DNA from 4 places in the Pseudoalteromonas sp. D15MCD-2 genome. Region 3 is predicted to be linked to each of the others. Evidence: predicted binding sites of a transcription regulator. Region 3 holds the regulator's gene; each other region holds the start of a gene.
The links. The regulator ArgR, encoded in region 3, controls arginine synthesis, uptake and breakdown. The targets are predictions, from matches to a motif close to ANTGAATANNTATTCANT.

Region 1 (7,755 bases), 2.3 Mb from region 3:
CATCTGGACCCGTAGAAAAACGTCCGCCCCATAGTGCCATTGAACTGTCTCCAAATTCGGCTATTGCCCTGCTAGTGCAGGGCAATAATTAAATTACTTTTTCGTTAGTGCTGAGATTCTGCTAGATAGCGAGAATAAACGAATGAAGCCTTCTGCATGTGATTGGTCATATACATCATCTTCGCCGAAGGTTGCGAAATCTTCGCTGTATAAGCTATTCGGTGATTTTTTCTGTACCGCAGTGACTTGGCCTTTATAAAGCTTAAGCACTACTTCACCCGTTGCTAACTTAGACAGTGATTCAGCACCAGCTAGAATCGAGTCTTTTAACGGCGTAAACCAACGACCGTCATAGACTAAGTGAGAGAACTCGCCACCAAGTACTTCTTTCCATTTTCGGCTTGATTTATCTAGCACTAGCTCGTCAATCGCTTGAAGAGCAGCCATAATCACAGTGCCCCCTGGTGTTTCATAACAGCCACGCGACTTCATACCCACTAAACGGTTTTCTACGATATCAACACGACCTACACCATGCGGCGCAGCAATGTCATTTAATTTAACTAGGCAGTCATATGGTTTAAGTGATTCACCATTTACAGCAACCACTTCACCTTCAACAACGTTTAATGTTACATATTCTGCTTCATTGGGTGCTTGCTCTGGCGAGTTAGTCCATGTCCATACTTGATCACTTGGTTGGCACCATGGATCTTCAAGCTCACCACCTTCGTGAGAAATGTGCCAAGCATTAGCATCACGGCTATAAATTTTTGTTGCTGACGCAGAACACGGAATATTACGCTCAGCTAAGTAATCAAGTAATGACTCACGGCTTGATAAGTCCCACTCACGCCAAGGGGCAATCACTTTTAGATCAGGTGCAAGGGCTGCGAAACATGACTCAAAACGCACCTGATCGTTACCTTTACCAGTACAACCATGCGAAAGCGCATCGGCACCTACTTTACGGGCAATTTCAACCTGCGCTTTAGCAATGATTGGACGCGCCATAGATGTACCTAGTAAATAAGTGCCTTCGTAAATAGAACCCGTTTTTAAAGTTGGGTAAATATAGTCACTGACCATTTCGTCTTTTAAGTCAACGATATGACATTCCGACGCACCTGAAGCAATGGCTTTTTCTTCAACGCCTTCAAGCTCTTCTGCGCCTTGGCCAACATCAGCAACAAACGCGATTACTTCACAGCCGTAGTTTTCTTTTAACCATGGCACGATTGCCGATGTATCAAGACCACCAGAATAGGCTAATACGACTTTTTTAATTGAACTCATTGGTGTTCCTTAAACAAAATTTGGATTTAATAATGTGACAAGTAGAGCATTTTGCGCGTGCATACGATTCTCTGCTTGTTGAATAATTTTTGATGCTGGGCCATCCATTACCTCAGAGGTAATTTCAAACTCACGATGCGCTGGCTGACAATGCAGTACCGTTTGCGCACCGGTTTTCTCTAGTAGGGCTTGGTTAAGCTGATATGGCATATATTTAGCTTTAACCTGCTCAAGCGGTGTTTTATCACCCATTGAAACCCAGGTATCAGCATAGACTGCATTTGCGCCAACTGCCGCCTCAATTCTGTCACTCACCATAACAGACGCACCATTCATTGCTGCAATTTGCTCTGCTTGCTTAAGAATTTGCGAATCTGGCGAACTGCCTTTAGGACAAACTGCAACAAAATCAGTACCTAAAGTGGCAGCTAATAGCATTAGAGAGTGTGTGACGTTGTTACCTTCACCTAAGTAAGCAAGCTTTAGTTTGCTAACATCACCATGGACTTCTTGCAGCGTTAAAAAGTCAGCAAGCGCTTGGCACGGGTGATATAAGTCACATAAGCTATTAACAACAGGCACCGATGAATATTCAGCAAGCGTGGTCAGTGTTTTGTGTGCATTCACGCGAGCAACAATGCCATCTGCCCAAGTTGAGATATTAAGAGCAAAGTCTTTAACTGATTCACGAGCGCCCATAGCACCATTTTGTGAATCTAAATAAACTGCGTGACCACCCAGTTTATTAATACCAATATCAAATGATAAACGAGTACGTAAGCTTGGCTTTTCAAACAATGTAACCACTGATTTGCCCGCTAATGCTTGGCTGAAGTCTGTTGGGTTTGCTTTAATTTTTTGCGCTAAGTTTAGTAATTTAAGTGCGCCCTTTTGGTCTAATTCAAGACCATTTAAGAAATTCTTTAACATGAAATACCTATGGTGTAATTTTCGTTCCTACATGTTCGCCTTTTAATAAAGCGACTAAGTTCTCTGGCTTCAGCCAGCTTGAGATATACACACCACGTCGTAAATGTTGGGCAGCAAGAAGGCTGGTCTTTACTTTGACCTCCATCCCGCCCTGAATGACTCCTTCAAGGATAAGTGTTTCGATTTGCTGCGTATTAAGTTGATGTAGAGGCTGCTTATTGGCATCAAGCACAGCTTCTACGTCTGTCATAAAAATAAGTTCTGCATTAAGCTCTTTAGCGATAGCCGCTGCAGCTTCATCTGCATTGACGTTGTACCATTGGCCATCTTCTCCAAAGCCAATAGAGCTCACTAGGGGTAAACGACCTTGTTCAAGCATGCTAGGTAGCACGCTGTCACAACTACCTGAGCACTGACCTACTTGCGCCAATACTTTAAGTTTTTCAGATACCAGTACACCCGCTTCATAAAGGCTTAAACCCACAGGTTTGTGGCCAGCGCTGATTGCTTGGCTCATCAATTGTTTATTGGCACAACCGGCAAGAGCACCAACAATATATGGCATTTGCTCATTTGGGCTAATACGTAAGCCTTGATGTTTTGCAGTTACAAAGCCGGCGTCTTTAAGCCAAGCATCAACCAAGGCTCCACCACCATGAACAATCACAAAGTTATCTTGTTGCTCAGAGGCTAAAACATCAAAAAGCGCTTTTGCGGCATCTGCGCTATTTAACACAGCACCACCGACTTTAATGATCCAAGTTTTCATTACAGCGCTCCTACTAAGCCAGTATGGTGAGGTTCACCCATGGCTAAATTAATGCACTGTAATGCTTGCCCAGCTGCACCTTTTAGAAGGTTATCAATCGCTGACATAACGATGAGTTGCTCACCTTTTTGTTGCCATGCAATATCAACAAATGGTTGCTTAGCCACGCCTTTAATGCTTGGAATTTTATTGCCAAGTAAACGAATTAACGGCTCGTTAGCTAATACTTGATAAGCCGCATTCACTTGCTCTGCAGTTACGCCTGGTTTTAATTGCACATAAATAGTTTCTAAAATTCCACGGGGGAAGTTACCCAAATGTGGCGTGAATAGCACAGGGTGACCAAGGTGCTGCTCAATCTCAGGTGTGTGTCTGTGGTTAAACAAGCCATAAGGAGCAAGTGACACTTCGCAAAAGTGCGTGTTAACACTGGCTTTTCTGCCAGCGCCTGTAACACCTGACACCGCATTAACAATAATGGCTTGATCAGCTAATAGCCCTGCTTCTTTAAGTGGTTTTAAAGAATTAAGTGCTGCTGTAGGGTAACAACCCGCTACAGCTACAAGGTTCGCTTTACTAATCGCATCGCTATTCCACTCTGCTAAACCATACGCTGCTTGCTCTAAAAGATCTGGGTGTTCATGTGCGAAACCGTAATAAGTCAGGTAATCCTCATTCCCAGCTAAACGGAAACCACCAGATAGGTCGAATACTTTTTTACCCATGGCTAAAAATTGCGGCGCAAGATCAACACTGACCTTGTGATCTGTACACAGGCATACATAGTCAGCATTGCTTTCGATATCTTTGTACGCTTCAGAAGTTAGAGGTTGTAGTGGGTACTCTAACAATCCAAGGTGCTCAGGGTATAAATCGCTTAATAATTTACCTTTATCTAAACTCCCTTCAGACACATAACATGCTTGTAGGGTCAGTTTTGGGTGCTTAGCAACTAAACTTGCTAGCTCTGCGCCGCTATAACCACTTGCGCCAATAATCACTACATTCATTGCTTACTTTTACCTATTAAATCTATTTATCGATACGCCTAAAATTACTCGCTCAATTGCGAATAAAAACACTGTCTAAAGTAATGAAATCAGGTTATCGTCGTTTCGTGTTCATCGTACAGCTTTACTAATATTTATGCTTAAAAAGTGAATTGATATTCATCATAAATACTTTTATATTGTTATGCAATTAGATTGAATAATTATTTTTGGATTTTTTTATGTCGCTACCCTCTTTTATATCTATGTATCAGCAGCTGATTGCTGCCCCTTCAATTAGTGCGATTGAAGATTCTTTGTGCATGAGCAATAAAGGGGTTATTACCTTGCTCGCAGACTGGTGTGAAAGCCTGGGTTTTACATGTGAAATCACAGAGCTTGAAAACGGTAAAGGCCGTTACAACTTATTAGCGAAACGCGGTGAAGGAGATGGCGGTTTAATGCTTGCAGGTCATACTGATACTGTGCCATTTGATGATAGCCGCTGGAACTACGATCCGTTTAAACTCAGCGAGCATGACAATAAACTTTATGGTTTAGGTAGTATTGATATGAAGGGCTTTTTTGCCTTTGTATTGCAAGCAATTAGTGAGCTTGATGCTACGAAGCAAACAGAGCCACTTTTAATTTTAGCCACAGCCGATGAAGAAACCACAATGGCGGGTGCACAACAAATTTGCCGCCACCCAGACTTAAAACCAGCGCGCTGCATCATTGGTGAGCCAACTGATATGACACCGGTATTTACTCATAAAGGTCATATGAGTACAGCCATTCGAGTAATTGGTCGCTCAGGCCATAGCTCTGATCCTGAACGTGGTTTAAACGCCATCGAAGTCATGCATAAAATGATTACAAAGTTGTTAATCATCAAAGAAGAGTTAAAGAATAAATATTCAGTTGAGCACTTTGAAATTCCGTACCCTACTTTAAACCTTGGCCATATCCATGGTGGCGATAATGCCAACCGCATTTGTGGTTGTTGTGAAATGCACATTGATATGCGGCCTTTACCTGGTTTAAGTGTGCAAGAACTACAAGCGATTTTGCTAACAGCTGCAGAAGAAATTAATGCCCAATACCCAAATGCAGTGAGCGTTATCGACATGCATGAACCTATCCCAGCATTTAGTGGTAGCACTGATACAGCACTTGTAAAGCTGGCCGAAAAAGTCTCAGGTCAACCTGCTGTCGCTGTAAACTATTGTACAGAAGCCCCTTTTATTCAACAGCTTGGCTGCGAAACCATCGTCATGGGGCCCGGCTCAATTAACCAAGCCCACCAGCCAGATGAGTTTTTGGCGATGGAAAAAATAAAACCTTCGCAAGCGATTATCAGTGACATGATTAAAGCAAGTTGCTTTAGTGAATAACCACGCTCCCTTTTCTAATCCATGTACTTACTCAAGTACTTTTTAAATACCGGATCAGTTTTCGCCAGCTCTTTTTGCTCCGCTAAAATATCTTTTAGAATTGCTTTAGAGGTTAACGGGTTGGCTAATACAACACGAAATACCACGGTAGGTTGATGGTCATATTTTGCAGGAGTTAAACGAGTACGCGATACAAAAGAACGACCCGCTTCACGCTGACGTTTTTGCATGCTTGCAGTAAAGCGATTCAACGAAGCGTAAATATCTAATTTCGTTTCTTCGTCAGCATCTTTAAGCTTCGCTTGGATTTCTTTTGGTACGTAACGATAGGTTAATAAGCAAAGCTCAGGCTCTGAGATTAACTCAAAGTCTTCATCCTGCTTGATCATGTCGGCAAAAGTGCGTGCTTTCACGATACTGCGATCAATTAGCATCTCGTAGCCTTTACGGCCAATAACACGTAAGCAAGCATGCACTAACATTGCCATACCAGGGCGGCTGCCCTCAAGGGTATGACTGCCTAAATCTTTTGAGCCTTTACGAAGAATATATTCCGCATGATGCTCAATAGCATCCGTCGCAGCTGGGTCTTTAAATAACACCAGACCAGCCCCCATTGGTACATACATTTGTTTGTGTGCATCAATGGTTATTGAATCAGCGCGTTCGATACCGCTCAATAGATGGCGGTAATTTGAAGATAATAAGGTTGAACCACCCCATGCAGCATCGACATGAAAATGACAGCCAAGTTCTTCGCTCAAATCAGCCATTTCATTTAGTGGATCTATGCTGCCTGTTTCAGTCGTCCCAGCAACACCCACGAGTGCCATTACCTTAATGCCAGAGGCTTCAAGCTCATGAGCCTTTTTACGCATCGCATCAACATCGACTTTATTATTTTCGCCGGTTGCAATTGCGACAATGTTATCGCGACCAATACCCAGTAAATCAACGGTTTTGCCTAATGAGTAATGACCTCGCTCAGAAACAAGCACAGCTAAGCCTTTATAGCCATAATGCAGCATTCCAGCGATTAACCCCTGTGCAGCAATACCTTTATAGTCACCATCCGCTTTTAATAAACGGTTGCGGGCAATCCATAGTGCAGTAATGTTAGCAACAGTGCCACCTGAACAAAATGCGCCTAATGACGTTTTCGCACTGTGCATCCATTTACTATAAAAGCTGTCGTCTTCTCCATATGCAAGGTGATGCATCATGCCCAAAACTTGTCTTTCAAGAGGCGTAAATGCCTTTGAAGTTTCAATTTTTACTAGGTTTTGGTTAAGACCGACCATTAACTTAGACAGCGGTAACACAAAATGCGGTAATGCTGAGGTCATATGGCCAATAAAGCTCGGCGCAGCGGTATGAACAGAATGAGCAACTAACTGCTCCATAATGTCTTGAGCATAGTCAGATACAAAGGTCGGCTCTTCTGGAATAGTAGCCGTTTGAAAGTCTTTTTCAATTTCGTGCAAAGGCTTTTCGATAGCAGCTATGTTCTCATTTAAGAACCCAGCTAAGTTGCTAGAAATTTCAGATTCGATTTTACTTAATGTCGAGTCTGGTGCTTCTGGCACCGTAAAAATACGAATCAAGCTTTCTTTAGAGGCGACGGCACAACGCTTTTGATCCATCCTAATACCCATAATTAGCAGCTAAAAATGCACCCGATGATGGGACATCTAAGTAAGCACTTTTGCGGCACTGTTTCTACGAAATTGGCTAACTTTACTGGAATATCACGAAAATGTCTCGCATAAAGCAAAAAAGCGCTAATTTCGATGACAAAAAAGTGATCAGTTAATGAAATTTGCAGTCATTTTATACTATCAGATACGCTTTTTTTGAGTATAATCAAACGATAACTGCAAAGGGAATCTCTATGCCCAAAGGAATGCAAAAAACCAGCTGGCTGCTATATGGCTTCGCCGCATTTTTTATTAGCTTATTTGGCTATATCTATTACACCTATGAAACCACGCGTAGTGAGATCATGGAGAATATCGATACCAAACTGCTTAATGCTGCGGTCAGTGTCAAACATATCCTAGGTGATGACTATCACAATATAGTTAATGCGGGCTTACCAATCTCTTCGGCAATATATAAAGACAAAAGCCGAGCCCTATCTGAGTATGCAAAACAAATGCAGCTTGCCTATGTGTACGCAATGGTACTGCGCGACGGCAAAGTCTATTTTAGTGCCTCGAGTTACACGCAAAAAGATCAAAACAATGGCCGCGTAACACAGTTTCTAGATGCCTACCCCGAAGCGACAGAACTCAACAAAGAAGCCTTTTTTTCGACAGAGCCGGTATTTGAGGTATCAAAAGATCAATGGGGCTATTTTAAAAGCATCTTTGTCACT
Region 2 (7,755 bases), 2.1 Mb from region 3:
ATTTAGAGATCTTATTAAGACCTTTTGCCATAAATACCCCTGAAGCTGTACCGATTGCAAAGGCTAAAGCACCTAACACCAAAATACCGATTGTTTCTACGGTTAAGAACTTATCGGCTGCAAGCTTTGAGCCTACCGCTAAGCCTAAGAAAATGGTGGTAATGTTGATGATTTCGTTTTGTGCACTATTGCTTAAACGATCAACCACACCTGATTCACGCATCAAGTTACCTAAGCAGAACATACCTACCAGCGGTGTTGCCGCAGGTAAAAACAAGATAGTTAAACTAAGCACCATTAATGGAAAAACAATTTTCTCTTTTTTCGATACTGTACGAAGTTGCGGCATTTGAATTTCGCGCTCTTCTTGCGTTGTTAGTGCGCGCATAATTGGCGGCTGAATAATTGGCACAAGTGCCATGTATGAATAAGCCGCTACTGCGATTGCACCAAGTAAATCAGGTGCCAACTTAGATGCTAAGAAAATAGCTGTTGGACCATCTGCCCCACCAATAATGGCGATGGCCGATGCATCCTGTAGCGAAAATTCAAAGCCAGGAATAAAGTTAAGTAGAATTGCACCAAATAAAGTAGCAAAAATACCAAACTGCGCAGCCGCGCCCAACAGCAACATACGCGGATTAGCTATCAGGGCACTAAAGTCTGTGAGTGCACCCACGCCCATAAAGATCAAAAGTGGGAATACCCCAGAGTCAATCCCGATATGGTACACGTAATATAAAAGACCACCCGGCTCAGATAACCCAGCAACTGGGATATTAGTTAAAATAGCCCCAAAGCCGATAGGTAATAACAACAGTGGCTCAAAGTTACGGGCGATTGCTAAATAGAGTAACAAGCAACCAACCGCAATCATGATCAATGCTGGAAAAGTAAAGTTAGCAATACCCGTGGCATGCCAGAGGTTTAAAACACCATCCATCCTCTGTCTCCTATGCCAGTGCGATTAGCGCATCGCCAGTGGCAACAGAGTCGCCTTCTGCTACTAATACTTCAGCTATTGTGCCTGAGTGTGCAGCGCGAACTTCTGTTTCCATTTTCATCGCTTCCATAATGATAACCACATCACCTTCATTTACTGTTTGGCCAGCTTTTACCTTCACTTTGAAAATATTGCCTGCTAACGGCGCGTTTAAGGTTTCGCTAACAGACGCTGAAGCTGACTGAGGAATTAACTCACTGTCTTTTAGGGTTACTTCTTTGAGCTCACCACCTTGCGCTACAACGACATCGTAAACTTTGCCATCAACTTTAACGCTGTATTGCTCTGCTTTTGCAGGGCTTGTAGAGGCTGGCTTAGTTTCTGACTTAGCGACTTCACCCGTTGGAATTGCTTCAAACGCATCAGGGTTGTTACGGTTTTTAATAAACTTAAGGCCGATTTGAGGGAATAATGCGTAAGTAAGCACATCATCAATCACGTCATTAGCAAGCTCTAAACCTTGCTCTTTAGCTTCACTTAATAACTCTGCTTCAAGCTTCTCAAGTTCAGGTTCAAGCTTATCAGCAGGACGGCACGTAATTGCTTCAGCCCCCTCTAGTACACGCTCTTGTAGCTCTTTATTCATTGGCGCCGGTGTTGCACCATACTCGCCTTTGAGTACACCCGCAGTTTCTTTAGTGATGGTTTTATAACGCTCGCCAGTCAACACATTAAGTACCGCTTGAGTACCTACAATTTGCGACGTTGGTGTAACTAGAGGAATGTAACCTAAGTCTTCACGAACACGCGGGATCTCAAGTAATACTTGATCAAGCTTATCAGCAGCACCTTGCTCTTTAAGCTGATTTTCCATGTTAGTTAACATACCGCCAGGTACTTGGGCTAGTAAGATACGACCATCAACACCTTTAAGGCTGCCTTCAAAAGCAGCGTATTTCTTGCGTACATCACGGAAGTAAGCGGCAATTTCTTCTAACTCATTTAAATTAAGACCGGTGTCACGCTCAGTGCCTTCTACGATTGAAACAATAGTTTCTGTGGCACTATGACCATAGGTCATACTCATTGACGAAATCGCCGTATCAAGCATATCGATACCCGCATCGATTGCTTTTTGGTAAGTTGCAGTACTTAAACCTGTCGTCGCGTGGCATTGCATTGCGATAGGAATAGATACAGTGTCTTTTAAGCCTTTGATCAACTGTTCGCAATCATATGGCTTTAATAAACCTGCCATATCTTTAATACAAATTGAATGACAACCAAGATCTTCTAGTTGTTTTGCAAGCTCAAGCCACATATCAAGCGTATGGACTGGGCTTACTGTGTACGAAATAGTACCTTGGGCATGAGCACCTACTTTAACTGCAGCTTTAATGGCAGTTTCAAGGTTACGTACATCGTTCATCGCATCGAAAATACGGAAAACATCAACACCGTTTTTGTGGGCACGCTCAACAAACTTTTCGACTACATCATCAGCATAATGACGGTAACCTAGAAGATTCTGTCCGCGTAGTAGCATTTGTTGCTTAGTGTTTGGCATTGCCGCTTTTAGCTCGCGAATACGTTGCCAAGGATCTTCACCTAAATAACGGATACACGAGTCAAACGTCGCACCACCCCATGATTCAATTGACCAGTAACCCGCATTATCGAGTTTTTCTGCCATGGGTAGCATGTCGTCTAAGCGCATACGCGTTGCCAAAAGAGACTGGTGTGCGTCACGCAATACTAATTCGGTTAATTTTAATTTAGCCATGTTTAAGCTGCCCCGTTATTTTTGTTTATTTCGAAATTGAGCAATTGCAGCGCTGATTGCTGCAATATGTGCCTGTGGCACACCCTGTTGAGGTTGAATTTTTGCTGTACGCGTAGGTTCTGCAGTTGCAGGATCATCAAATCGACCCACTACCTTTGACATTAAAGTGACTGCTGAAATCAAAATAGTCAGAAAAACAAACACGCCTACCATGCCTGTCACCATCAAACTGGCCGCAGTGGTGAGTAATCCACCTATATCCATACGACTCCCCTCGCTTACTTAAAATAAAAAGTTATTTTTGTTAAATAATTATGCACCAATAATAACAAACAAAATTCATTTGTATAGCACCATTGTAAATTGGTAAAACCAATTAAATTTAAAATAACATGACGCACATATAATTAACACCCTACTATTAGCGCATTTAAAGCCCCGTTATAGATGATATAAATAGTCAATATAGCCAAACGTTATATGTTCAGCTATTAACCAATCATAGTAAAAAGCCTAAAAACCACGCACAACAAGGTGTTAGAGCTATTACCTTACAATAAAGTTAAATTGGTCTTACCAATAATCGCAGAAATACTCTTTTTCTTCATTCAGCTCAATATGAAAAAATATCACTATGAATAAGTTACATGCTTACTCGTAAAAGTTACCAAATGATGAACCCTCTCAAGAACAACAAAAACACCCAACCCGTTGAAATATATAAAATAAAACTTATGGCACAGAACTCGCTTTAGTTACATCGAACTTAAGAAAATTTAAATAGCCAAGGAGACCACTATGTTACGCTGGACAATTACTTTTTTAGTTATCGCGTTAATCGCAGCAGTGTTAGGTTTTGGCGGTATCGCAGGAGCCGCTGCAGGCATCGCTAAGATTATCTTTTTTATATTTTTAGTATTACTAGTTATTTCGCTGGTATCAGGAGCACTTAGAGGCAGTGTCCCTAAGTAGTTAAAAGCAGATAACCACTTACTTTATTTTAAATTTACAAGGAATTTCATTATGAAAAATTCAACTTTAAAAGCCGCTACTATCGCCCTATTTTCAGGTTTATTCATCATGGGTTGTGAAGACAACTCTGCTGAAGACGCAGGTGAGCGTATTGATGAAGCAATTACTGATACACAAAATGCAGTTGAAGATGCATGTGAAGAAGTAAAAGAAGGTGTTAACGCAGAAGAAACTAACTGCTAACAACACACCTTACTTAAGAAAAGCGGCCAAGTGCCGCTTTTTTGTGTATGCAAGTTAGCAAGTTAGCAAGTTAGCAAGTTAGCAAGTTAGCAAGTTAGCAAGTTAGCAAGTTAGCAAGTTAGCAAGTTAGCAAGTTAGCAAGTTAGCAAGTTAGCAAGTTAGCAACTCTAGTCTGCCTGCTGCTTGTGTCAAGGAGCTTGCTAACTTTACTCTTTCCCCTAGAAACCCGTTAACTTGTTGGGTTTCGCTCCGTTCTACCTACGTCACGTAGGTCGCTATTTATGGCGACACATATTTTATCACTCATACTTGACGGGCTAAAGCCCGACCTACGACTTACACGTAGATTTAAGAAACATCGCGCGAAATAAATTTCACGCCTACGTGAGCCTCAAACTCGCTAACTTTACTCTTTCCCCTAGAAGCTCGCTAACTTGTTGGGTTCAGCTCCGCTCTAACCTACGTCACGTAGGTCGTCATTTATGGCGACACATAACCGTTAACATTGACGGGCTAAAGCCCGACCTACGACTTACACGTAGATTTAAGAAACATCGCGCGAAATAAATTTCACGCCTACGTGAGCCTCAAACTCGCTAACTTGTTGGGTTTTAATCTGATAGCTGACGGCTGAAAGCTGATGGCTCTGAGTGCGTCTCCGATCTACCCAACGTTATCACTCACATACCTTAGTGAGGGGCACATTTGTCGTTAAACTCGCTATATGCCACTGGCCGTCGATAAAACTCACCTTTGCGACATCACTTACAGCAAAGTCGCCAGGTACATTTAAACGCGTTAAGTTACTCGCTAGCTGCTGCTGGCAATATGGGCCGGTATCGCCATGCATTACAAGTACAGGCTTATTGGTGTGCTTTGCAAAATCGCTGATAGCATCTCGGTATATTTTAAATGCATCACAATTAGAGCGTTGTGATTCACTGCAAGCAGGTTTACTGGTCGGGTGGTAAATATCAGCCTGAAAACCAAATACATAGGCCTTAGCGTCTTGTTGAACAAGCGCTTGTTTTAACCAAGTTAAGTTGTACTTATCACGCTTGTCGGCGGCATCTAGTGCAGCGTTTTTATCACTTTTTAAAATTTGTGAGCGACCATTAAAAGTGCCCGGTATATGTAAGGTACGAAACTCAATACCATCAAACTGCCAGCGGGCATTTTCTAGCACTTCAGCTTGGGTTGCATAACCCTGAAGTTGCTGTACTTTTTTTGTATAAGCATCGTCGAACATCAAGCCTTTAACAAAGCTTAGGCGTTCAAGCTCATCAAAACGCACCGATAGCTTTTCTCGGTCGCAATCGGTCCATTCATTATCACCGGGGGTATAAATAAAAGGCTGTGTGGTCAACGACGTTAATAACGCTTTATTACTTTGCAAAAGTTTATTCGTGCAAGCAAGCGCTCCCGATTTCATGTCACCAAGATGCATTAAAAAGCCATGAGGTGTTGCTGCGATTGCCTTGGTAATTTTTCCGTCTTTGGCGAGATTGATTTCATCAATCGGGGTGTATGGCATATCGCCCATAACTAAAAAAGTATTTGTGGTCATTGCAAGTGCTAATGACATTGAACTAACAAACATACAACTTACACCTTTAAAATACGCATACCTTAAGCTCTCACAATGACAACTAAATGAAAACCAACTACGGAAGATTTTTTCTATCAATGTTAAACTGCCGCCAGCAAATTAAGTGAGCCCACAAATGACTTTAAGTACAACTTACAAATTAGATAAACCGTATTATTACGAATGCTTTGATGAGTCTTTACCTTATTCATCACAAGCTAAGCCTAAATACCCGCTATTGGTATTATTAATAACCTTAGGCTTATTAGCTTTTTATCAATTAGATAATCATTATTTAGGCAGCTTTATGATTATGCTTGCCGTGGTTGAGTGCTTATCGTTTTACTACAAACGCCCATGGTGGGTCGCAAGACAAATGATGAGTCGTGCATCGGGTAGCGAAGTGACTGTCGTATTTGATGATGAAGGCGTTAAAGCCGAAAACCCGCATAAAAGCTACCAGTTAAGCTGGCAACAAATTAGTGAGATTATTGAAACTGAGCGAGGTTATATTTTAAAGGCTCAGCGCGGTATGCAATATATTTCTAAACAAGCGCTAAATGATGAAATGACAGCAGACCTAAATAAAAGAGCCACTCAGTGAGTGGCTCTTAAAAATATCTGTCGCTGATTAAACGTTGCCCGGATTTGGGTTAGATTTCTCTGCTTGGATTCGCATGTAGATTTCTTCACGATGTACTGATACATCTTTAGGTGCATTTACACCAATGCGAACTTGATTTCCTTTAACACCAAGAACAGTAACTGTTACTTCGTCACCGATCATAAGGGTTTCACCTACTCTACGAGTTAGTATTAGCATTCTCTTGCTCCCATGTTCCAAAAAATTAAAAGATTCCGCGTCAAAAACATTCTAATGAAATATAGACTTAAAAGTAAGTAAAAACTCTAGATCTTATTCATTTTCAGTTAAAAAAACTTTGTGCAGCGCACGTACAGCCAGTTCTAAATACTTTTCGTCAATTAAAACTGATATCTTTATTTCTGATGTCGATACAAGCATCACTTTGATGTTTTCATCGGCAAGGGCATTAAAAAATAAACTTGCCACACCAGAGTGAGATTTCATCCCTACACCTACTGCAGACACCTTGGCAACATTGCTGATCCCTTTAATAGATTCTGCGCTGATACCATCTTGGTTACTGGTCAAAATTTCAAGCGCTTGCTCAAAATCATTCGTGTGCACAGTAAAAGCATAGTCTATTTTTTCAAAGTTATGATTAACTTGATTAATCATATCTATTTCGATGCCGAATTCTGCAAAAAGTTTCAAAATTTTTGCAAGGTTTTCCGTTCCTTGGTGCACGCCATTAACGTAAATCAAACTTTCGTCACGATTAAAGGCGATACCCGACACAATGTTTGCTTGCACATCCGGCTCCTCAAAACTGATCAAGGTCCCTTGATCCGGGTTAAAACTCGATAACACTCTGAGCGGTATATTATATTTCCCTGCGGCTTCGACACTACGAATATGCAGAACCTTAGCACCAAGACTGGCCATTTCGAGCATTTCTTCGAAAGTGACATGGCTCATACGTCGCGCATTTGGCTCAATGCGCGGGTCGGTCGTGTATACCCCATCAACATCGGTGTAAATTTGACATTCATCGGCATTGATAGCGCCTGCAATCTCAACCGCAGAGGTATCTGTACCACCGCGCCCAAGCGTAGTGATATTGCCTTCGATATCACGGCCCTGAAAGCCCGCTATAATGGCAATTCGGTTATGCTCAAGTTCATGCTTAAGACGAGTCGCAGCAATCTCTTCAATACGCGCTTTACCAAACATGTTATCGGTGCGAATGTTGACCTGATCAGCAAGTAAGCTTACCGCTGAGTGACCACGTTTAATGATAGCCATTGCTAACAGAGAGACTGACACTTGCTCACCGGTAGTTAGCAATACATCAAGCTCACGAGCACTGGGTCGAGAATCGATTTGTTTAGCGAGTTCAATTAGACGGTTAGTTTCTCCCGACATCGCCGAGAGCACCACCACAACTTGATGGCCTTGTTGCTTGGTTTTTACAACAAGGTCGGCGACGGCCTCAATTCGCTCTATTGAGCCAACTGAGGTGCCACCGAATTTTTGGACGATAAGTGCCACTAGTAGTTAAGAACGCTCAGATAACCAACCAGTTACACTTTCTAAGGCTGCAGCTAGGTTCTCTGGCTTAGTACCACCTGCTTGCGCCATAT
Region 3 (7,755 bases):
TCACACGTGAGCTTTTAAGCTTACTACGTAAACGGTTTTTATCATCAGCTGCGATGTACTCACAGATAGAAACCGCTAATTGATCATCAGCTTTTGCTGGTGCTGTATACGCAACTGACGCTGAAACAACAGCCGCTGCAAGTAACATATTTGGTAACTTCATCATATTTTGCCCTTATGTAATACTTTCTTCTTACCAAGATTGTGTAATATTGTACCAACTAATTAATTTTACCGCAATAATGTTACGAGTTTTTATACAGGGTTACAAAAGTATACGAGTAAGGGTTTTTGTTATCAGGCTGATGCTTTTCTTGCTCGGCAACTGTCCAATTAGCAACACTTTCGTAATCTGGAAACTGCGTATCACCGGCCACTTCAAGGTCGATGAATGTTAAGTATAGACGATCTGCTTGAGATAGAAATTGTTCGTATATATTTCCGCCACCTATAATCATTACTTCTTCAACATCAGCAACCAATTCCAGCGCAGCCTCTGGTGAAGTAACCACCTCAATACCTTCAGCTGTGTAATCAGCATTACGCGTGATAATAATATTTTGACGACCTGGTAAAGGCCGACCTATTGATTCAAATGTTTTACGGCCCATGATCACAGGCTTTGCCATGGTTACTTTTTTAAAGTGTTGCAGATCGGCGGGTAAATGCCATGGCATTTGGTTGTCTTGGCCAATTACTCGGTTATTTGCCATAGCAGCAATCATTGAAATTTTCACACTAAACCTTAATACTTTTTTCTTATTAATAAAAAAGGAGCGCATGGCTCCTTTTCAGTTTTAAAATTTTATCGCTGGTAGATAACTTCTACATCGTAGTCATCATCATCCCAGTCGTCATCCCAATCATCATCGTCTTGAGATGTTGCTTTCTGATGATAAGTATCCCACTTAAACTCAACTTCTTCTTTCTCTTCTTCAGCGAATTTCTCTTTCGGCATACTATCAAGTAGCGCCATGATATCATGACATAGTGCTTGGGTATTTTGCTTATTTGCAGCAGAGATACGGTAAACATTAACCTCTTCACCTAGCTCTTCGGCAATTTCATTACACAGCGCTTCAGCTTCATCTTCTGGTAATAGGTCAATTTTGTTAAATACTAACCAGCGCGGCTTTTCAGCAAGCTTAGGACTATATTGGTGTAGCTCATTAATAATCGCAAAGGCATTATCAACCGGATTTGTGCCATCAACAGGCATAACATCAATGATATGCAGTAATACACGACAACGCTCTAAGTGCTTTAAGAAGCGAATACCAAGGCCTGCACCATCTGAAGCCCCTTCGATTAGACCTGGAATATCAGCAATTACAAATGACTTATTCGCATCTGGGCGTACTACACCAAGATTAGGAATAAGCGTCGTAAACGGGTAATCTGCCACTTTTGGTTTAGCTGCAGAAACACTGCGGATAAACGTTGATTTACCAGCATTTGGTAAACCAAGTAAGCCAACATCAGCAAGTAGCATTAGCTCTAAGCGTAAGCTGCGAACTTCACCAGGTGTACCTAGTGTTTTTTGACGTGGCGCACGGTTTGTACTTGATTTAAAACGTGCGTTCCCCAAGCCATGGAAACCACCTTTTGCAACAACAACCTTTTGACCATGCTGGGTCAAATCACCTAATGACTCTTCAGTATCAACATCAATGATACGTGTACCAACAGGCACCTTAAGCGTTAAATCAGCGCCTTTTTTACCAGTCATGTTGCGGCTTTGGCCATTTGTGCCGCGCTCTGCTTTATGAAAACGCTCAAATTGGTAATCAATTAACGTATTTAAGTTTTCATCGGCTTGTAGATAAACGCTGCCGCCATCGCCGCCGTCGCCGCCATCAGGACCGCCATCTGGTACATATTTTTCACGTCGGAAAGATACGACACCGCTGCCGCCATCACCCGCGTCACAACGAATTTCTACTTCATCTACAAACTTCATGATTACTCACTTTAAGATTGGCTTGTTAATAACTCTATTATATACCTAAGTGCCTTATTCAGCACCCAATGCCAAGGCGCTTAGGTATATATTTATGAGCCTTAAAACAAAAAACCCCGCAAAGGCGGGGTTTTTCAAATATCGAGATGATTACTCAGCTACGATATTTACGTATTTACGGTTTAAAGGACCTTTCTGTTCGAATTGAACTTTACCATCTGCTTTTGCGAAGATAGTGTGGTCTTTACCGATACCTACGTTTGCGCCAGCGTGGAAACGAGTACCACGTTGACGAACAATGATGCTACCCGCTAGAACTGATTCGCCACCAAAACGCTTAACACCTAGGCGTTTGCTTTCTGAATCGCGACCGTTACGAGTACTACCAGCTGCTTTTTTATGTGCCATTTCTCAGTACCTCTAATTAAGCGCTAATGCCAGTGATTTTAACTTCAGTGAACCATTGACGATGGCCCATTTGCTTACGAGAATGCTTACGACGTCTAAATTTAACAATCTTAACTTTCTCACCGCGACCGTGTGAAACAACCTCAGCTGTTACTTTACCACCGTTTACGAACGGTACACCGATCTCGATTTTCTCACCATCAGCAACTAAAAGTACTGAATCAAATTCAACTGCTGCACCAGTTTCAACGTCTAATTTCTCAAGACGAATTGTTTGACCTTCAGTCACACGGTGCTGTTTACCACCACTTTGGAAAACCGCGTACATAATTAACTCCGTCTGTGCGCCCTCAAATCGACGCAACTAAAATATTCTTCAATAGGGCGCGAAGTTTACGCTAATGTGCAAAAACTAGCAAGCCTCTTTTTCGATAAAATGAATAAAAAATAGCTGCATTGAGAGCAATTCAATATTTTCCCCTATTCTATCCTAAAAACACCACATGCCAAGCGGTTTTTACGATCTCATGACAATTAAATTACGCTAATAATACGCACCTTGAAAATTCAAAAAGCTGATCACTTATTAATCAAGACTATAAATTTATCTTGGCTAAATTGATCTCAAATAAAAAACTTTACAGTGTTTTTTTACTGAATCATCACAAAATATCGAGCAAGCGCTTTTTTTGTTGTACAATCAGCCCCGTATACCCATAAATATTGGCTCGGAGATCAATGGATATAAAAGCTATCCAGACGTTAATCGAAAATGAAATGGATGACGTCAATCAACTTATACATGCCCAAATGCGCTCAGATGTCGCATTGGTTAACCAACTCGGTTTATACATAGTAAACAGTGGCGGTAAACGCGTTCGTCCTATGTTGGCCATTTTAGCGGCAAAAGCACTTGGTTATGAGGGCAAAGACCATATTACGCTTGCCACTATCATCGAATTTATTCATACCGCAACTTTATTGCATGACGACGTTGTCGACGAGTCACATTTGCGCCGTGGTACGCCTACAGCCAACGCAGAGTTTGGTAATGCAGCGAGCGTTTTGGTGGGTGACTTTATCTATACACGTTCATTTCAGCTTATGGTTGGCCTAGGTAAAATGCCAATCATGCAAATTTTAGCTGATGCAACCAATGTCATCGCTGAAGGTGAAGTATTACAGCTAATGAATTGTAATGACCCTGACACGACAGAACAAAGCTATATGCAGGTTATTTACAGCAAAACGGCAAAATTGTTCGAAGCTGCAACCGGCCTTGCTGCAATTATTACCGAGCAAGACGAACAAACCCTTGAAGCATTAAACTTATACGGTATGCATCTTGGCACTGCATTCCAATTAGTGGATGATGTTCTAGATTACAATGCTGATGCCGAGCAACTTGGTAAAAACATTGGCGATGATTTAGCTGAAGGTAAACCTACCCTACCGCTTATCTACGCAATGCAAAAAGGCACACCAGAGCAAGTTAAGCTAGTACGCGAAGCAATTGAACTTGGTAATGGTATGGAGCACTTAGAGAGCATTCTAGCGGCATTAGCTGACACTAAGGCCCTTGAGTTTGCAATGCAAAAAGCTGAGCAAGAAGCTGACAAAGCAATTGCTTGTATTGCGTTCTTACCAGATACACCGTACAAACAAGCCTTAGAGAGTTTGGCCCGTATCGCCGTTGCCCGCGATCACTAAACGCTATTTATTCGAGCCATTAAAAAAGCCTGCATTTGCAGGCTTTTTTGTTTTCGGCGATTTAAAAAATCGCCTATCATCTGTCGGAATTAACCGTTGATGAAATCAACACCTTCTTGGATGTCTTTGTTAAGTGTAGCTAGCATGTCGTTTTTAGCTTGCTCTTCGAATGCACTTAACTCACCGTAAGAAAGGATTTCTTCAACGCCGTTTTTACCTAGACGAACTGGGTGTGCGAAGTATGCTGCGTCACCGTTTTCAACTGCAACGTATGCGTAATCAACTACTTCTTCACCTTGTAAGCCTTTAACTAAAGACATACAGAAGCGTGCTGCAGCAGCACCCATTGAAAGAGTCGCTGAACCGCCACCCGCTTTAGCGTTAACAACTTCAGTACCAGCGTTTTGGATACGTGGAGTTAATGCTGCAACTTCTTCGTCAGTGAAAGTAACACCTTCAACTTGAGATAGAAGAGGAAGAATTGTAGTACCTGAGTGACCGCCGATCACTGGAACTTTAACATCAGTTGCGCTTAAACCTTTAAGTTCAGCAACAAATGCTTCTGAACGGATCACGTCAAGCGTTGTGATACCGAATACACGGTTAGCATCGTAAGTACCCGCTTTTTTGAATACTTCAGCAACGATTGGCACAGTGCCGTTTACTGGGTTAGTGATGATACCTACTAACGCTTTAGGACAGTTTTTAACGATGCCTTCAGCTAATGTTTTGATGATACCTGCGTTTACGTTGAAAAGGTCCGCACGGTCCATGCCTGGCTTACGTGGCATACCCGCTGGGATAAGAACGATATCACAACCAGCTAATGCTGCGTCTAGGCTGTCAGCACCAAAGCCTTCAACTTTAACGTCTGTTGGGATGTGAGAAAGATCAACCGCTACACCAGGAACAACAGGGGCAACATCGTATAACGATAATTCAGAACCTGCAGGTAAACTTGTTTTTAATAATAAAGACAATGCTTGGCCGATACCGCCAGCTGCGCCTAAAACAGCAACTTTCATTGGAATTCTCCGTAATTTGAGGTAGGAAATATTTGTGGCCCTAAAGATAATGAAATTAGCGACTAAAAACAAATTTATCCTGCTTATTTCGCGTATAATTTCGACCATAGTTGTAAACTTGGCTGTAAAGACACAGCATTTTGGACGACTTTGTAAACTAATACTGCATAAATATGCAGAGTTGTGTAGAATTACCTTACATTTTATGAATAAAGAAACGGCAACATGCAACCACAAGACAAACAAGAAGCACTGATCAAAGCGTTTAAAGCGCTATTAAAAGAAGAAAACTTCGGCTCACAAGGTGAGATTGTCGAAGCATTAAAAGAGCAAGGCTTTGATAATATTAGTCAAAGTAAAGTCTCTCGCATGTTAAGCAAGTTCGGTGCAGTACGTACTCGTAATGCAAAACAAGAAATGGTCTATTGTTTACCGGCTGAAATGGGTGTGCCAACAGCGAAAAGCCCACTGCGTCAGCTTGTTATTGATATTATGCATAACGAAATGATGATTATTATTCGCACCAGTCCAGGCGCAGCACAATTAATTGCTCGTTTACTTGATTCACTCGGTAAAGCAGATGGCGTACTAGGTACCATTGCAGGCGACGACACTATTTTTATCGCCCCTGCGAAGATTTCTGAAATCGATGTAACGCTTGATCGCGTACGCACTTTATTCGATACCGTTTAAAGTTGCTTTAAGAAGTTTACAGACGGGGCGAAAAACGCAGATCCCATATCGGCTTGAGTAAAATCGAGCCAATGATCATAGCAATCGCCCTGCCCCAAGCGACTCTTTAATACCTGCTCAAACGCATCCCCTTGCGCAGCACACGAAACCATTAAAATTCCCTGCTTATGCACATCACCAAATGGCATGCTTTGGTTTAGCAAAAGTGGCTGGCCATGCTCATCTTTTAATTCACTACGAACCGCATGACTGGTTTCTACAGCAGGCACAATCAAGGTATTATCTAGACGCGTGCGCCCCATGATTTGCTCTTGCTCAGACAACGATAAATGCTGCCAGACACTCAAATCATGCACAAAGCGCTGAACATGAATATAACTGCCTTGGTCTTCAAAATGACCCGGTTTATCGATAAGTGCTGTACTACGTTTTTGACGGCCATGGGGTGTATCGCCTGCATAAATGAAGCCGTTAAAATCACGTCCATCTAAAAACCGAAAATTACGGACCTGCTCCACCAGCTCAACATCCGGTGTTAATAATTTTAGAATTTGCAGAGCAAATAGATGGTTTACATCTTCACGGTCTGAACGAATTTGCACAAACAAGTCAAATGGCTGCGCACTAATCACATGCTCACTATGAGTCACATTCGGAAAGCTTTGCAATTGGCTAGGGATAAACTCGGGCAGAATATGCGGCCAATACTGAGCGCCAAGGGCAACCACACACGATAGCATGGCTTCTGAGAACTGATCAGCAAACTCATCTTGAATGACGCTAACGCGTTTTAGTTTTTTACGTAATGACTCATCATGGCCATCGTAAACATTAAAAAACAGGTGCAAACCATGTAAGTTTGCTTCAGCACAAATCCCAGATTGCGCTTGCGCCATAGTGAATCCTTAGCTTCTCGTTATTTGCACAAAGCCAAGGATTCAAGATTGTTATTTATTACTAATCATGAAAAAAATTGACTGTGTGCGGCATTATTTTTATTTTTACAGGCTGCTCAACAGCTAACACGCGGTCTTGCTCTGCAGCAACTTCACACTCTTGCCCTGCAATATTGATACGATAAACATAACGCGTACCGATAAAGCGCCTGTGCAAGATAGTTAAACTGTTTGCGTCACTGTGCGCAGCTTCACACAACTGAATATGATGCGGCCTTATATACACTTGGCCTTGCTGACAATCTGCATTGTTCGCCGTCAAAGAGTGAACCACACCAAACGCCGTCTCATATTCAGTTGGCGTTAATACTTTTGCCGTTAAGTATATGCCCGTACCAAGAAACTCTGCAACCACCTTTGAGTTAGGTTGGCTAAATAACTGCTCAGGAGAGCCTTGTTGGGCGATTTTTCCACCATGCATAACCGCAAGCGTGTCGGCAAACGCGAAAGCTTCTTCCTTCGAGTGAGTAACAAATACCGCAGAAACCTGCTGATCTTTAATAATGCGACGTATATCGGCAATAAGCTCAAAACGCACTTGTGTATCAATATTCGAAAATGGCTCATCAAGTAGTAATAAACTTGGTTTGTAAGCAAGTGCACGGGCTATTGCCACTCGTTGCTGCTGTCCACCAGAAAGCTGATGCGGATATCGCTGTGCACAACCATCGAGTTTAACAAGGCTAAGCATTTCATCTACACGCTCGCGCTTTTGCGCTTTACTCATATTGCTTAGGCCAAACGCAATGTTGTCGCTTACCGTTAAATGAGGAAACAACGCATAGTCTTGGAACATCATGCCAATATTACGTCTTTCCGGTGCAACAAACAGCCCACTATCGTTAACCACTTTTGAATCAATACTCATATAGCCTTGCTCAGGCTGTAAAATCCCGGCAATTGCCTTTAAGGTAGTAGTTTTGCCGCAGCCACTTGCGCCAAGCAAACAGACGATTTCATCTTGTTCAACATTGAGGTTTAGTTCACTCAACACCTGAGTCGC
Region 4 (7,755 bases), 1.5 Mb from region 3:
GTCTTTAAGCCATGGGCCCTTCATAAGATCAATTACACCAATTATTTTCATTGGAATATCACCAAAATAGACTGTTTGGCCTAAACCATTGCCGTCAGGGAACAGCTCATCGAGTAGAGTTTTAGTGACAACGGTTACTTTTGAAAGCTCATCATAGTTATCGGTGACGATCACTTCGTCTTCGGTGTAGTTACGCCCAGCAACGAGTTTAACGCCATAGGTATTGATACCATGCTCATCGATAAACATGTATGAAGTACGGGCTGATTTACTCTCTTCAGGTGCTGGTTTTAAGCTAAAATCTGACGAAGAACCACTGCCCGAAAGCGGTGTGTTACTCGAATAAGCAGCATCGACTACCCCAGGTATTTGACGAAGCATGGCTTCATCAAGCTCATATTGCTGAGACGGTGACACATCTTTGCCAAACATCATGACATTAAAAACGAAAATGTCTTGTTCAGGGTAGCCGGTTTCTTGGCTTAAATAGCTAACTCTGTCTTGGATAATAAACGCCGCATTACTAACAATGGCAGTGGTGATGGCAATTTGGATCAGTAATAAAATGGCGCCAACTTTTGAGCGGCATAAGGCGTGAAAGATAGGTTTAATTTCTAACATGGGTGTCTTCCTTATTGGCTCTTAAGATAAATAGCAGGGTTGGTTTTACATACCAGCCAAGCAGGGTATAGACCCGCTATCACACAGGTGCTAATTGCAATCACCGGTGCGCTAAGTAGCATGGTTAAGTCCATTGTGGCTAAGCTTTGATAGTAGCTATAGCTTTGACGTACGCCTAACAAACCTACTTGCGCCAATATAATACCCAAGATGCCACCTAAGAAACCTAACATCGCTACCTCAACAATATGTTGAAAGAATATTTGACGTTTACTGGCACCTAATGCACGGCGCACACCGACTTCAGGAGCACGGCGTAAGAATTTCGCTAGTAATAAACCTAAAATGTTGGCAAGGCATACCGCTAAAAACATAAAGCTAAGGCCAACCAGAATTTCGTTGTCTTCGCTAACGACATTGTTGTACTGCATCCACTCATTTACATCGCGTAAGGTGGCAGTTAATTTTTCACGGTTAAAACGACCTAGCTTTTGTTGCTCTTGCATATAGGCCATTAAAAAGTCTTGGTAAGCTTGCTTTTCTGCAGGAGTTTTTAGTTCAACCCAAAATTGTAACCACACCATTTCTGAATTGAGCTTATCGTTAAAGGTATTGGTTTTTTCGTGCTTCCAACCATTAGTATTACCCCAGTTTTCAAGCTCTCGGGCTTTCATTAGGCTAAATGGTAAAAATAGTTGCTCGGTCTTATTAAATGCACCGTTGTTCAGATCATAATATTTGGTGGTGATATCCCAATCATCAATCACGCCAATAACTTCGTAGCTGGCATCATCAAGGTACACCATTTTGCCTACTGGGTTTTCACCAGCAAAGAGCTTGTCGTTTAATTCTTTATTGATCACTACAACAGGTGCTGCATCGGCTTCTTGTTGCGCGCTCCAAACCCCACCGTAAATAAACGATAGGTTAAACATCTCGAAAAAATCAGGCGTGGTTAGGCGTGCTTGACCAATAAATGGTTTTACTTTGTCTGAGTCTAAATAAACCGAAAAACCCGTTCTAACCATAGTGACACGTTTACCACCTGCTTTGGCCTGATTAAGGTTAACAGCATCTTGATAGGTTAATTGCAGTGGCATATTATCTACTGTCCACCACGTACGGCCTTCATCCATGGTTTGTAACTGCACAGAATAAAGGTCACTACTTTTTTCAGGAATAGGGTCTGCCGACATCATGTGATACACAGATAAACTGGTCATGGTTACGCCAATACCAATAGCAATGGCCAATACCATTAAAAAGCTCACAAGTGGCGTGCGCTTAAAGCTGCGCCAGCTCAAATCTAAATAATGAAGGAACATGGTTACACTCCAGCCGCTTTAAGGTTTTGAGTGCCTTGATACAAGGTGAAGTCAGCTAGTTGGCCATCAACAACTTGGATGTTACGTGGTGCTCTGCGGGCAAGCTCTGGATCATGGGTAACCATGATGATAGTTGCGCCATCACGGTTGATTTGCTCAAGTAGCTCCATCACTTGACGCGCCATTAAACTATCTAAATTACCAGTTGGCTCATCGGCAAGTAAAAAACGCGGTTCACCAGCAAGGGCTCTGGCAATGGCCACACGTTGTTGTTGGCCACCAGAAAGTTGTTGCGGTAAGTGCTTAGCGCGTGATGCTAAACCAACTTGCTCTAGGCATTGCTCAATACGGCGCTTACGCTCGGCGGCCTTAATACCACGATAACGCAGTGGTACTTCAATATTTTCATAGAGGTTCAAATCTGGAATTAGGTTGAATCCTTGGAAAATAAAACCAATTTTTTGATTACGTAAGTCAGCACGCTGGTTGTCGTTGAGCTTACCCACATCAATACCGTCTAACATGTATTGGCCTTCGCTAAATGGTTCTAACATACCGGCGATGTTTAAAAATGTGGTTTTACCTGAGCCACTTGGGCCCGTTACGGCAATAAATTCACCTTCTTCAACTTGTAGATTAAAGTCGCGAAGGGCATGCGTTTGTACCATATCTGTTTGATACACTTTGCTGATGTTGTTCATTGTAAGCATGTTGATTATTCCTTTTATTTGTTAGCGTAAAACCAGTGTGGGTGCTTTTTTAAAGCGATCGTAGTTTGAGATAATTAACTTATCGCCAGGCTCTACACCTTCAATTATCTCGACAGCATTGATACTGCTTGCACCGGTTTTTATATCGATTAAATAAGCCATGTCACCATCAACTTTATAAGCATAGGTGCCACCTTGTTGTAAGAATGCGCCGCGTTTCACTTGCAATACATCGTCGCGATTCTCTAGTAAAATACGTGCGGTTAAGCGTTGGTTTTGGCGAATGCCAGAAATCTCATTGTCAAAGCGTACGCGGGTTGTGACCTCGCGATTATTTACTTCAGGTGATATAGCCGATAGCGTGCCTGTGACATGACGAGCACCTAAAGTAAGCTCAACTTGCATACCAAGACCCAGCTCATTGGCGTAGCTTTCTGGTACTTGCAGTTCTGCTTCAAAGTTACTTAAATCGACCAATGTCATTAATGGTTGGCTTTGTGTGACCGCTTCTTTTTGTTGCACTAATAAGTTACCCACAATGCCGCTTACACTCGCGGTAATAGTGAGTTCATTTACTTGTCTGAGTAAGTCATCCACAATTAGTTGTTGACGTGCCAGATCACGCTCTGCTGCTTTTAGCTCAAATGCGAGGGTATCTTTAGCTAAGCTGACTTCTTGCTCGGCGTGCTTATATGAAAGCTTGGCACGGGCTAAGTCATCAACGGCTTTTTCTAAATCTATTTGGCTAATTAAATGTTTCTCGATAGAGATTTTAGCTCGGCGGTTTTCTCTATCTGCGGCATTTAACTCAACTTGCGCTAAATCTAGCGCTTTAGTCAGGCTTAGTTTTTGTCTGCGCGCTTCAAGTTGTTTTCGTTGTAACTCGCCTTCTAATCGCGCTAATACTGATTGTTGCTGTTTTAGTTCGTTAGTCAGCTCAGGGCTGGTTACGGTTGCGATCACTTCATTTACTTCAACGCTATCACCGGCTTTTACTTTTAAATCGACAAAGCCGCGTTCTGGGCTGTAAACCTTTGGCGCATTAGCTGCAACGATTTTACCGCTCGCTGCCACATCTCTAGTAAGTGTCTTTTGGCTTACTTCACTAATTTGTAGGCTTGCTGCATCAACCGAAATGCTGCCATCGTTACTGGCAAACAATGCTTGAAAGCCGAGCGAACCAACAAGTATTACACCTGCAGCTATTATAAGTGGCTTTTTAATGGTGTTTTTCTTAGCCACGGTAATATCTTGGGCACTGGTATCCTTAATCATCATAACTCCTTACGATTCTCAAAACACACAATCATGAAGCCAACGGCAAGCATGGTAAGTGGAGAAGCCATAAACAAACTGATAGTGAACATTTTGAAATCCTCAATTTCGCTGATGTCTTATCTATACCAGTAGCATGCCAATTTTTAATATATTGATTTTTAATGATTTTATTTTTGAAGAATGGATTGATGTCTGTCCGCGGACAGAAAAAGTGTCCGCAGCGGACACTTTTAGATTGCTTATTGTTGACGCAAGGGTAAAGAAACTCGGTCATTGCGACTAAGGTAGTCTGCTCAGATACATAGTTTGTAACTATGCTAAAGCCAAGAGTAAATAATGATGCAGTTAGGCTAGGCGACACCCCGTAAAAAACTGCATTGATATTCATAATGTGAATAATTATTCAAAATAAAGCGCAGTTTACGTTAACGTAAAGCGGCGGGTTTTTAGATTGTTTTTTTACAAGTTGTTAAATTTGACACCAGTGTCATAAAAAAATAACGGGTAAAATGCGACTAAATGTAAAAAAATAGCATAGAATTTAAAAAGTGCTTTAAGTGAGAAATATTCATGAATATGAATATGTATTCAAAACTCTATTGACTCATGAGGTATTTGGCGATAGTTTTGTTCGTCTGCTAGCACTGTCACAAAAGACTGAACCGCTAGTCGTTGTAGCAAGGGGAGGGGTCTATGTTATACGACTCAAAATTAGAAAAAGATAATTGTGGCTTTGGCTTAATAGCCCAGGTCAATGGTCAGGCGAGTCACCGCTTGATTCGAACAGCAATCACTGGCTTAGATCGCATGGAACACCGTGGTGGTATTTCTGCTGATGGTAAAACAGGTGATGGCTGTGGTTTATTAATGCAAAAACCTGATAGCTTCTTTCGTGCTATTGCCAGCGAACATGATTGGCATCTAGGAAAGAACTACGCCGTTGGCATGGTATTTTTAAATGCTGATCCTGTACTTGCGCAAACAGCTAAAGATGTGTTGAGTGAAGAACTCGAAAAAGAAACCTTGAGCATTCAAGGCTGGCGTGTAGTACCTACCGATGCATCATGTTTAGGGCCAATTGCAAAAAAACAACTACCCGGCTTTGAACAAATTTTTGTAAGCGCACCAGAAGGCTGGCGTCCAAAAGATTTAGAACGTCGTTTATATGTAGCGCGTCGTCGTGCTGAAAAGCGCCTCGTAAATGATGAACATTTTTATATTGCCAGCTTATCTGGTTTAGTTACTGTCTATAAAGGCTTAATGATGCCTGTAGACTTACCTAACTTTTATTTAGACCTAGCTGACATTCGCATGACCAGTGCGATTTGTGTATTTCACCAACGTTTCTCTACTAATACACAACCTCGTTGGCCACTGGCGCAACCATTCCGCTATTTAGCGCATAATGGTGAAATTAATACGATTCAAGGTAACCGCCAATGGGCTCGTGCCCGTGCGTATAAGTTTGCCTCACCACTTATTCCTGATTTGCAATCAGCAGCACCATTCGTTAACGAAAGCGGCTCAGACTCTTCTAGCTTAGATAATATGCTTGAGTTGTTCTTAGCCGGTGGCATGGATTTATTCCGTGCAATGCGTATGCTTGTGCCGCCAGCTTGGCAAAAAAACCGTGCTATGGATGATGACCTACGTGCATTCTACGACTTTAACTCAATGCATATGGAACCATGGGATGGCCCCGCTGGTATTGTAATGTCTGACGGTCGTTTTGCCGCTTGTAACCTTGACCGTAACGGTTTACGCCCTGCGCGCTATGTCATCACTCAAGATGGTTTTATTACCCTTGCCTCAGAAGTAGGTATTTGGGACTACGCGCCAGACGAAGTGGTTGAGAAAGGCCGTGTTGGCCCTGGTGAGTTATTAGTTATTGATACTCATCAAGGTAAAATTTGGCATTCAGATGAGATTGACCAAGATCTTAAGTCACGCCATCCATATAAAGCATGGCTTGAAGCTAACGTTAAGCGTTTAACGCCATTTGAACAGTTATCTGAAAAAGATGCGGGTAACCGTTCATTTGATGACGAAACACTGCTTAAGTATCAAAAAATGTTTGGCTACACCAACGAAGAGCTTGATAGCGTTATTCGTGTAATGGGTGAAAATGGTCAAGAAGCAACGGGTTCAATGGGTGATGACACACCATTTGCGGTACTGTCAGAAGGTCATCGTTCACTGTTCGATTACTTCCGACAAAAATTTGCGCAAGTAACTAATCCACCGATTGACCCACTTCGTGAAAATCACGTTATGTCACTGGCAACTTGTATTGGTAGTGAGCAAAACGTATTTAACGAAACAACCGGCCACGCTAAGCGTTTACAGTTTGAGACGCCGATTTTGATGTACGCTGATATGCAACAGCTGATCAATGCTGACGATGAGCATTACAGCTACTGTAAAATTGATATCACTTACACGTTGGAAGAAGGCTTAGAAAACGCAATCACACGTATTTGTGATGAAGCACAAGAAAAAGCAGCGTCAGGCTGTGTCATGCTTATTTTAAGTGACCGTAACTTTAGCGAAACTCATTTGCCGATTCCTGCGGCGATGGCGGTTGGTTCAATTCAAAAGCGTTTAGTCGATAATAACTTACGTTGTGAATCTAATATCATCATCGAATCGGGCAGTGTCCGTGATGCGCATCAATTTGCGGTATTACTTGGTTTTGGTGCAACGGCAATTTATCCGTACCTTGCTTATGAATCATTAGTTGCAATGAGCGACAAAAAGACCCTGAACAAGAGCTATTGCGAAGTAACGCTTGCTTATCGTAATGCGATTAATAAGGGTCTGTATAAAATTATGTCAAAAATGGGTATCAGTACTGTCGCTTCGTACCGCTGCTCAATGTTATTTGAGGCAGTTGGATTATCAGATGCGGTTGTAGAAACCTGTTTTAACGGTGTAGCTAGTCGTATTAAAGGGGCGTGTTTCACTGATTTTGATGATGACCAACGTAAACTTCATAAGCTGGCATTTAGTAAACGTAAGTTATTAAGTCATGGTGGCTTACTAAAATATGTTCACGGTGGTGAGTACCATGCTTATAACCCAGATGTAATTCAAACACTACAAAAAGCAGTGCGCTCTGGGGATTATAAAGACTACTTGGCATATGCTGATTTAGTAAATAACCGCCCGATCACCAATTTACGTGACATGCTGGCGGTTAAAATTCCTGATACGGGTGTGAGTGTTGACGACGTAGAGCCTGCAACTGAGCTGTACAAACGTTTTGACTCAGCCGCAATGAGTATTGGTGCATTATCGCCAGAAGCGCATGAAGCACTCGCGATTGCAATGAACCGCTTAGGTGGTTGTTCAAACTCAGGTGAAGGTGGTGAAGACAAGCTTCGCTACGGTACAGAGAAAAACTCACGTATTAAGCAAGTTGCTTCGGGCCGTTTTGGTGTTACACCACATTACTTACGCAGCGCTGATGTCATTCAGATTAAAGTGGCGCAAGGTGCAAAACCAGGTGAGGGTGGTCAATTACCGGGTGAAAAAGTAACGCCGTATATTGCAAAATTACGTTATTCAGTGCCAGGTGTGACCTTGATTTCGCCTCCGCCGCATCACGATATTTACTCGATTGAAGATTTAGCCCAGCTTATTTTCGATTTAAAACAAGTAAACCCAGATGCACTAATTTCGGTGAAACTCGTTTCTGAGCCGGGTGTAGGTACTATCGCAACAGGCGTAGCTAAAGCCTATGCAGATTTAATTACCATTGCTGGTTATGACGGTGGTACAGGTGCAAGCCCGCTTACTTCTGTTAAGTATGCAGGTAGCCC

Region 1: argC (N-acetyl-gamma-glutamyl-phosphate reductase) is a predicted target of ArgR. The motif match lies at 4,152-4,169, and genes of this name have one in related genera.
Region 2: AADY36_RS04140 (OadG family protein) is a predicted target of ArgR. The motif match lies at 3,030-3,047, and genes of this name have one in related genera.
Region 4: gltB (glutamate synthase large subunit) is a predicted target of ArgR. The motif match lies at 4,510-4,527, and genes of this name have one in related genera.

Annotation. Positions count from the first base shown of each region.
Region 1 is NZ_JBCFQE010000001.1:681,428-689,182, reverse strand. It holds partial or broken gene argH (argininosuccinate lyase) at 1-40, opposite strand, end outside; gene AADY36_RS03145 (argininosuccinate synthase) at 94-1,296, opposite strand; gene AADY36_RS03140 (ornithine carbamoyltransferase) at 1,306-2,226, opposite strand; gene argB (acetylglutamate kinase) at 2,234-2,995, opposite strand; gene argC (N-acetyl-gamma-glutamyl-phosphate reductase) at 2,995-4,005, opposite strand; gene argE (acetylornithine deacetylase) at 4,227-5,378, shown strand; gene panP (pyridoxal-dependent aspartate 1-decarboxylase PanP) at 5,393-7,021, opposite strand; gene AADY36_RS03115 (bifunctional diguanylate cyclase/phosphodiesterase) at 7,270-7,755, shown strand, end outside.
Region 2 is NZ_JBCFQE010000001.1:903,206-910,960, reverse strand. It holds gene AADY36_RS04150 (sodium ion-translocating decarboxylase subunit beta) at 1-943, opposite strand, end outside; gene oadA (sodium-extruding oxaloacetate decarboxylase subunit alpha) at 954-2,726, opposite strand; gene AADY36_RS04140 (OadG family protein) at 2,742-2,990, opposite strand; gene AADY36_RS04135 (DUF1328 domain-containing protein) at 3,525-3,698, shown strand; gene AADY36_RS04130 (hypothetical protein) at 3,750-3,941, shown strand; gene AADY36_RS04125 (hypothetical protein) at 4,618-5,541, opposite strand; gene AADY36_RS04120 (YcxB family protein) at 5,666-6,133, shown strand; gene csrA (carbon storage regulator CsrA) at 6,161-6,352, opposite strand; gene AADY36_RS04110 (aspartate kinase) at 6,446-7,663, opposite strand; gene alaS (alanine--tRNA ligase) at 7,670-7,755, opposite strand, start outside.
Region 3 is NZ_JBCFQE010000001.1:3,019,377-3,027,131, forward strand. It holds gene AADY36_RS13865 (DUF3718 domain-containing protein) at 1-166, opposite strand, end outside; gene folA (type 3 dihydrofolate reductase) at 246-725, opposite strand; gene cgtA (Obg family GTPase CgtA) at 806-1,960, opposite strand; gene rpmA (50S ribosomal protein L27) at 2,111-2,368, opposite strand; gene rplU (50S ribosomal protein L21) at 2,385-2,696, opposite strand; gene ispB (octaprenyl diphosphate synthase) at 3,107-4,078, shown strand; gene mdh (malate dehydrogenase) at 4,168-5,103, opposite strand; gene argR (transcriptional regulator ArgR) at 5,329-5,796, shown strand; gene AADY36_RS13905 (Dyp-type peroxidase) at 5,793-6,692, opposite strand; gene AADY36_RS13910 (ABC transporter ATP-binding protein) at 6,754-7,755, opposite strand, start outside.
Region 4 is NZ_JBCFQE010000001.1:1,535,475-1,543,229, forward strand. It holds gene AADY36_RS06990 (ABC transporter permease) at 1-621, opposite strand, end outside; gene AADY36_RS06995 (ABC transporter permease) at 633-1,946, opposite strand; gene AADY36_RS07000 (ABC transporter ATP-binding protein) at 1,949-2,656, opposite strand; gene AADY36_RS07005 (efflux RND transporter periplasmic adaptor subunit) at 2,678-3,931, opposite strand; gene gltB (glutamate synthase large subunit) at 4,628-7,755, shown strand, end outside.